Regions from separate parts of the Arthrobacter sp. 01T425 genome, predicted to be linked through region 1. Evidence: riboswitches for the same ligand, from Rfam matches in the RefSeq annotation. Region 1 holds a riboswitch; the other holds the start of a gene.

The links. A riboswitch is a leader RNA that binds a small molecule or an ion and turns the genes downstream of it on or off. The one in region 1 is predicted to bind glycine.
Region 2: it holds a riboswitch for glycine, as region 1 does, so the genes downstream of both, gcvP (aminomethyl-transferring glycine dehydrogenase) here and gcvP (aminomethyl-transferring glycine dehydrogenase) in region 1, are expected to answer to the same signal.

Annotation. Positions count from the first base shown of each region.
Region 1 is NZ_JBFTPY010000028.1:31,456-34,860, forward strand. It holds partial or broken gene AC1DNG_RS20665 (SDR family oxidoreductase) at 1-28, shown strand, start outside; gene AC1DNG_RS20670 (hypothetical protein) at 164-1,123, opposite strand; glycine riboswitch at 1,423-1,520, shown strand; glycine riboswitch at 1,522-1,629, shown strand; gene gcvP (aminomethyl-transferring glycine dehydrogenase) at 1,682-3,405, shown strand, end outside.
Region 2 is NZ_JBFTPY010000019.1:72,434-75,838, reverse strand. It holds gene gcvP (aminomethyl-transferring glycine dehydrogenase) at 1-1,317, opposite strand, end outside; glycine riboswitch at 1,357-1,471, opposite strand; glycine riboswitch at 1,473-1,571, opposite strand; gene AC1DNG_RS18360 (TetR/AcrR family transcriptional regulator) at 1,879-2,418, opposite strand; gene AC1DNG_RS18355 (MFS transporter) at 2,486-3,405, shown strand, end outside.

The DNA of each region.
Region 1 (3,405 bases):
ATCCGACGGCGGCTGGTCGGCGCTCTAAAGCACCTCACCAAAGCGCAAGCGGGCGACGGCGGGAAGTCCCGCCGTCGCCCGCTGGACGGGGATCAAATCCGTCATTGCACCATCGGATCCGCTGGTGCCATCACGTCCACACATCGCGGGTGAGCCCGGATTGTTACGTGGACGGGAAGGGGTGCCCGTCCGGTCGCCGGCGAGCGGCAATGGATTTGGCACCCAGCCCCGCCAACGCGATGACCAGAGCCAGCAAGACTCTGGGAGCGGCTCCGCCCGCGGGCCCAAGTGTTGCCGCCAAGATTTGCCGACTCATTAACAGCATCTCCTGCAGGTCGCCAGCCAGTACACGCGTTCCCAGGACGTAGTTGACCGAGATGAACAGGGCGGGAACCAGCCACAACAGGGCAAGATTCACGGCCCACACTGCGGTCCGCCGCGCAGGACGAAGGCCGCACCATGCCAGGGCGCAACCTACGAGGATGGCGGGAATCCAGTGAGCGATTGTCGGCACTGCGACGGGGACGTTGAGGTGCCCAACGAAGCCGACAACCCACTCCACCGTCCACGAAGCGAACGGCACCGCGATGAGTCCGGCGCCCAATGCCGCCAGGCTCCGTGACCTTGAACAGAGCAGCAGGTGCGCCACGAGGGCCGCCGCGAGGGAGGCGGTCACGCCCGCGAGCAGCCCGGCGAAGTAGAGGCTCGCCGTTGTTCCGCCCGCCAAGCCTCCGTCGAGCACTGTGAAGGACTGGACGGCCGCCGTGAACTGAACCACAAGAACACCGGCTGCCGCGCACCACGTCACCAGTCGCCGTCGGGCGGGAGACCAGATGCGCACCGCGAGTCCGGCCGCCGCACCTCCCACGGTGAGGAGGGCCACGATGGTGGTGAGTTCGTACTGGCTTAGCGGCAGTAACGACACGGGCATCTGGTCCGGAGCGACCTCTGCGCCCCACAAGTTCTGCAACGGGAACTGTGCGCCGGTCACCAGCCAGGGGCCCAAGCCGAGCAATCCTGCCAGGATCCCGATCAGCCACGCCCAAGCGGCATCCCCGGCGGGGGCCCGGCTTGGTGGTCTGCTGGGGGCTGCCTGTTCCATCGCTCGATCCGGAAGGCTCACGGAGGCTCCTTGCGTAGAGCGCTCTGGAGGGACGCGCACGAAAAGTAAAGTATCCGTCCAGAATAATGCACCGAATGGATTAACCCCCTGGTCCGGTCCACGCGGTGGATGACGACCTCTGGGACCGCGTGTTCCGGATCAACGTCACGGCCCTCATGCGCCTCGCCCACGCAAGCAGACGACGGCGAAGAGCTCCCGCCGTCGTCCGCGGGAACAGCGACTCAATTGAAATAAATTTTGCATCCTGCCCGGGAACCGGATAAATTGTGAGCTGTGTCACCGACCAGTGGCACAGCTTATGATCTGCGGCGGGAGAGTCCTGCCGGTACGTTCAGCAGGCGCCGTAGGAGCAAATCCTCCCCAGGAATCTCTCAGGCCCACGTACCGCCGCGGCAAGGCAACTCTGGAAAGCAGTCCGGGCAACCGGGCTCACCGACGGTGCAAGTGGCGCGCTGCTATCAGCAGGGCAAAACGGAAACTCTCAGGTCCAATACAGAGCGGGGAGGAACCCGAATCATCGTGGCGTCTTGATGCCACCTGAATTATGGAGTTCCTCTCATGACGGTTCAATCGTCCCCGTCCACCTTCGCAGACCGCCACATCGGCGCCCGCCGCCAGGCCGACATCGACACCATGCTCAAGGCCGTCGGCTACGACAGCGCTGATGGCCTCGTTGACAACGCGGTCCCCGATTCCATCCGCCAGGAAAAGCCCCTCACCCTGGACAGCGCCCTCAGCGAAGTCCAGGTGCTGGCCGAACTGCGCAAGCTCGCCTCCAAGAACAAGACGGCCGTGCAGATGATCGGCCAGGGCTACTACGACACCGTCACCCCGCCGGTGATCCGCCGCAACATCCTCGAAGCCCCCGCCTGGTACACCGCCTACACCCCGTACCAGCCGGAAATCTCCCAGGGACGCCTCGAGGCGCTGCTGAACTTCCAGACCATGGTCCAGGACCTCACCGCGCTCCCGGTCGCCAATGCGTCCCTCCTGGACGAGGCCACCGCGGTTGCCGAGGCCGTGCTTCTCATGCGCCGCGCCAACAAAAACAAGTCCGCTGCCGGGGCCAAGACCGTCCTCGACGCCGACTGCCTCCCGCAGACCATTGCCATCGTCAAGGGCCGCGCCGAAGCGCTGGGCTTCGAGGTGCAGGTCGCTGACCTCTCCGCCGGTCTGCCCGACGGCGACATCAACGGTCTCGTCCTCCAGCAGCCGGGCGTCTCCGGCCGGGTGTGGGACCAGTCCGGCGTGATCGCCGAGGCCAAAGAACGCGGCGCACTGGTCACCGTGGCGGCGGATCTGCTTGCCCTGACCCTGATCACCCCTCCGGGCGAACAGGGGGCGGACATCGCCGTCGGCTCCACCCAGCGCCTGGGCGTGCCGCTGTTCTTCGGCGGCCCGCACGCCGCCTACATGGCGGTGCGCGAGGGCATGGAACGCACGCTCCCCGGCCGCATCGTCGGCGTCTCCAAAGACAACGCCGGCGTCCCGGCCTACCGCCTGGCCCTGCAGACCCGCGAGCAGCACATCCGCCGAGAGAAGGCCACGTCCAACATCTGCACCGCCCAGGCACTGCTGGCCATCGTGTCCTCGTTCTACGCCGTCTACCACGGCCCCGACGGGCTGAAGGCGATCGCCCAGACCGTCCACAACAACACCCGCGCCCTCGCCGCCACGCTGAAGATCGCCGGCCGGGAACTGGCGAGCGAGTCCTTCTTCGACACCCTCACGGTCCGCGTCCCCGGCAAGGCCGCCAAGGTCATCGCCGCCGCCGAGGCCCGTGGCATCAACCTGCGGCTCATCGACGCGGACACAGTTGGCGTGTCCGTCGATGAAACCACGACGCCGGAGGTCCTCTCCGCGGTGGTCGTCGCCTTTGGCGCCGGCCCGGTGGTGGAGGCCAAGGGCTTCGAGCTGCCCGGGAGGGTGCTGCGCACCTCCGAATTCCTGCAGCATCCGGTCTTCAACACGCACCGCTCCGAAACCCAGCTGCTGCGCTACATCCGCAAGCTCTCGGACCGCGACCTCGCCCTGGACCGCACCATGATCCCGCTGGGCTCCTGCACCATGAAGCTGAACGCCACGGCCGAGATGGAAGCGATCTCCTGGCCGGAGTTCGCCTCCATCCACCCTTTCGCGCCGGACTCCCAGACCGAGGGCTGGCGGGAACTCATCAGCGGCCTCGAAGCTGACCTCGCCGAAATCACGGGCTATGACCAGGTCTCGATCCAGCCGAACGCCGGTTCCCAGGGCGAGCTCGCCGGGCTGCTGGCGATCCGCGG
Region 2 (3,405 bases), on a different contig from region 1:
GTCGGCGACGACGGCCACCGTCGTGGCCTCGTCGGCGGAGATGCCGACGGTGTCGGCGTCGATGGCGCGCAGGTTGACGCCCTTGGCGTCGGCTGCCGCGATGATCTCAGCTGCCCGGCCCGGCACGGAGACGGTGATGGTGTCGAAGAAAGAGGTGTGCAGCACGTCCAGGCCGGCGGCCTTCAGGGAGGCGGCGATGGTCTTCGCGTGGACGTGGACCGACTGGGCGATTGCCTTCAGCCCGTCCGGGCCGTGGTAGACGGCGTAGAAGGAAGCCACGATGGCCAGCAGGGCCTGGGCGGTGCAGATGTTGGAGGTGGCTTTCTCGCGGCGGATATGCTGCTCGCGGGTCTGCAGGGCCAGGCGGTAGGCGGGAACGCCGGCGTTGTCCTTGGAGACACCCACGAGGCGGCCGGGCATGGAGCGCTCGAGCCCCTTCTGGACGGCCATGTAGGCAGCGTGCGGTCCGCCGAAGAACAGCGGCACGCCGAAGCGCTGGGCGGATCCGACGGCGATGTCAGCGCCCTGCTCGCCCGGGGACGTGATCAGGGTCAGGGAGAGGAGATCTGCCGCGACGGTGACGAGGGCGCCGCGTTCCTTGGCGTCGGCGATCACGGCGGTGTGGTCGAACACGCGGCCGGAGACGCCCGGCTGCTGCAGGACGACGCCGTTGATGACGCCGTCGGGCAGGCCCTTGGAGAGGTCGGCGACCTCGACCTCGAAGCCGAGGGCCTCGGCGCGGCCCTTGACGATCGCGATGGTCTGGGGCAGGCAGTCGGCGTCGAGGACGGTCTTGCCGTCGTGCGCCGTCTTGTTCTTATTCGCGCGGCGCATCATCAGCACGGCCTCGGCCACGGCGGTGGCTTCATCCAGCAGGGAGGCGTTGGCGATCGGCAGGCCGACCAGGTCCTGGACCATGGTCTGGAAGTTCAGCAGCGCCTCCAGCCGGCCCTGCGAGATCTCCGGCTGGTAGGGCGTGTACGCGGTGTACCAGGCCGGGGCTTCGAGGATGTTGCGGCGGATCACCGGCGGGGTGAGCGTGTCGTAGTAGCCCTGCCCGATCATCTGCACGGCGGTCTTGTTCTTCGACGCCAGCTTGCGCAGCTCGGCGAGGACTTCGACCTCGCTCAGGGCCGCGGCGAGCGCGAGGTCGGCGTCCTGGCGGATGTCCTTCGGAACGGCGGTGTCCACCAGGGCGTCGACGGTGTCGTAGCCGACAGCCTTCAGCATGGCGTCGACGTCGGCCTGGCGGCGCGCGCCGATATGCCGGTCAACGAAGGACGTGGAGGCTGGGGTAACAGTCACAAGGAACTCCATAACTCAGGCGGCGCAGGGTACGCCACATTGATTCGGGTTCCTCCCCGCTCTGTATTGGACCTGAGAGTTTCCGCGCAGCCCGCGTTTCAGGGCTCCGCTTGCACCGTCGGTGAGCACAGCATGTCCGGGACACGCCTGCTACTTTCCAGAGATGCCTTGCCGCGGCGGTACATGGGCCTGAGAGATTCCTGGGGAGGGTTTGCTCCTACGGCGCCTGCTTGTACCTACTTGCAGGACTCTCCCGCCGCAGATCAAAGGCGTATTTAATTAGGTGTTCAATCGGGGGTGACTACAGTCACAACTCTCATTGTCCTATGCCGGGCGCGCGTCCGCAAACTCCCTCCCGGCGGCGGACCCAGGTTACGGGCCACGAGCCACCCGGCGGCGAATCCGGCGGCGCGAATTCGCCGGAAACGCCCGGAGTCGCCGCAACTTTCCGGCGTACTCGAACGCTTCCGGCGAATTCGGCGGGGAGTAAGGGGGTCGGCGGGGAGTAAGGGGGTCGGCGGGGAGTAAGGGGGTCGGCGGGGAGTAGGGGGTCGGAGGGGGTGGGTGTGGGCTTCAGCCGCGCAGGCGCTCGACGGCGGCCAGGAGGCTCTGGACGTCCGCCTCGACTTCCGGCGGCGGCCCGCCGGGACCCCGCGCCAGCATGGCGTTGAAGTACAGCCCGTCCCCCATGCACAGGACGGCCTTCGCCATGGCGGGCCCGACGTCGGCCGCCAGCAGTTCCAGCCAGCTCGCCTGGCCGGCGGCGAAGCGGCGGAGGGTTTCCCCGTGCGCCACCTCGGCGAGCCGCGTGGCCGCCACGAAGACCCGGTCCATGGGCGTGTCCGCCCACACCGAGGACTTGATGAAGTACGCCGCCGCCCCTTCCGGGGCTGCCGCCATGGCCGCAACATCGGCAGCCAGGAGCCGGTCCAGCCGTTCCAGCAGGACCGCGATCATGGCCTCTTTCGTCGGAAAATGGTAGAGCAGGCCGCCCTTGGAGACGCCGGCCCGGCGCGCGACGGCGTCCAGCGTCGCGGCGCGTTCACCGACTTCGATGAGCAGGGATTCGAAGGCATCGAGGACGGCCTCGCGGGCGACGGGTTTCCTGGGCATGCCTCCCATCATGCCTGTCCGCGCGCGCATTTCTTAACTGTACCGTCCAGACGGTATAGTTATCCTTATGAGCATTTCATCGATCACCGTAGCCACCAGCACTCCTGCGGCCACCGGGCCCCGGGCACCGTGGCGTGACTGGGTGGCGCTGGCCCTGCTGATGTTCCCCGTCCTGCTCGTGGCCGTGGACAACACCGCGCTCACGTTCGCCCTGCCGGCCATCGCCAGCAGCCTGACCGCCTCCGGCGTCGAACTGCTCTGGATCGTCGACGCCTACCCCCTGGTCCTGGCCGGACTCCTGGTCGCGATGGGTTCCCTGGGCGACAGGATCGGCCGGCGCCGGCTGCTGTTCGTGGGCAGCGCAGGCTTTGCCGCGGTGTCCGCCGTGACGGCGTTCGCGCCGAGTGCGGAATGGCTGATCGCCGGCCGCGCCGGGCTTGGCCTGTTCGGCGCCATGCTGATGCCATCCACGCTGTCGCTGATCCGGAACATCTTTCCGCAGCCCAACCGGCGCAGGCTGGCGGTGGCGATCTGGGCCGCCGGCTTCTCCGGCGGCGCCGCCCTCGGCCCGATTGTCGGCGGCTGGCTGGTGGAACACTTCTGGTGGGGCGCCGTCCTGCTGGTCGCGGTGCCGATCATCCTGCCGCTGCTGCTGCTCGGGCCGGCCCTGATCCCGGAATCCCGCGATCCGAAGCCGGGCCGGGTGGACGTGCCCAGCATTGCCCTGTCCCTGCTGGTCATGGTGCCGGTGGTCTACGGGATCAAAGCCCTTGCCACCCACGGGCCGGCTCCCGAGGCCTTCGCGAGCATCGGAACCGGCCTGCTCATGGGCTATGTGTTCATCCGGCGGCAACGCGCGCTTGCCCGTATCCACAGGACAGACCACAGCACCGCGCCGATGCTCGACGTCAGCCTGTTTGGCAACCGGATCTTCAGTACGGCCATTGTGGCCAACGTCCTGGCACTGTTCTCCTTCAACGGCTTCAT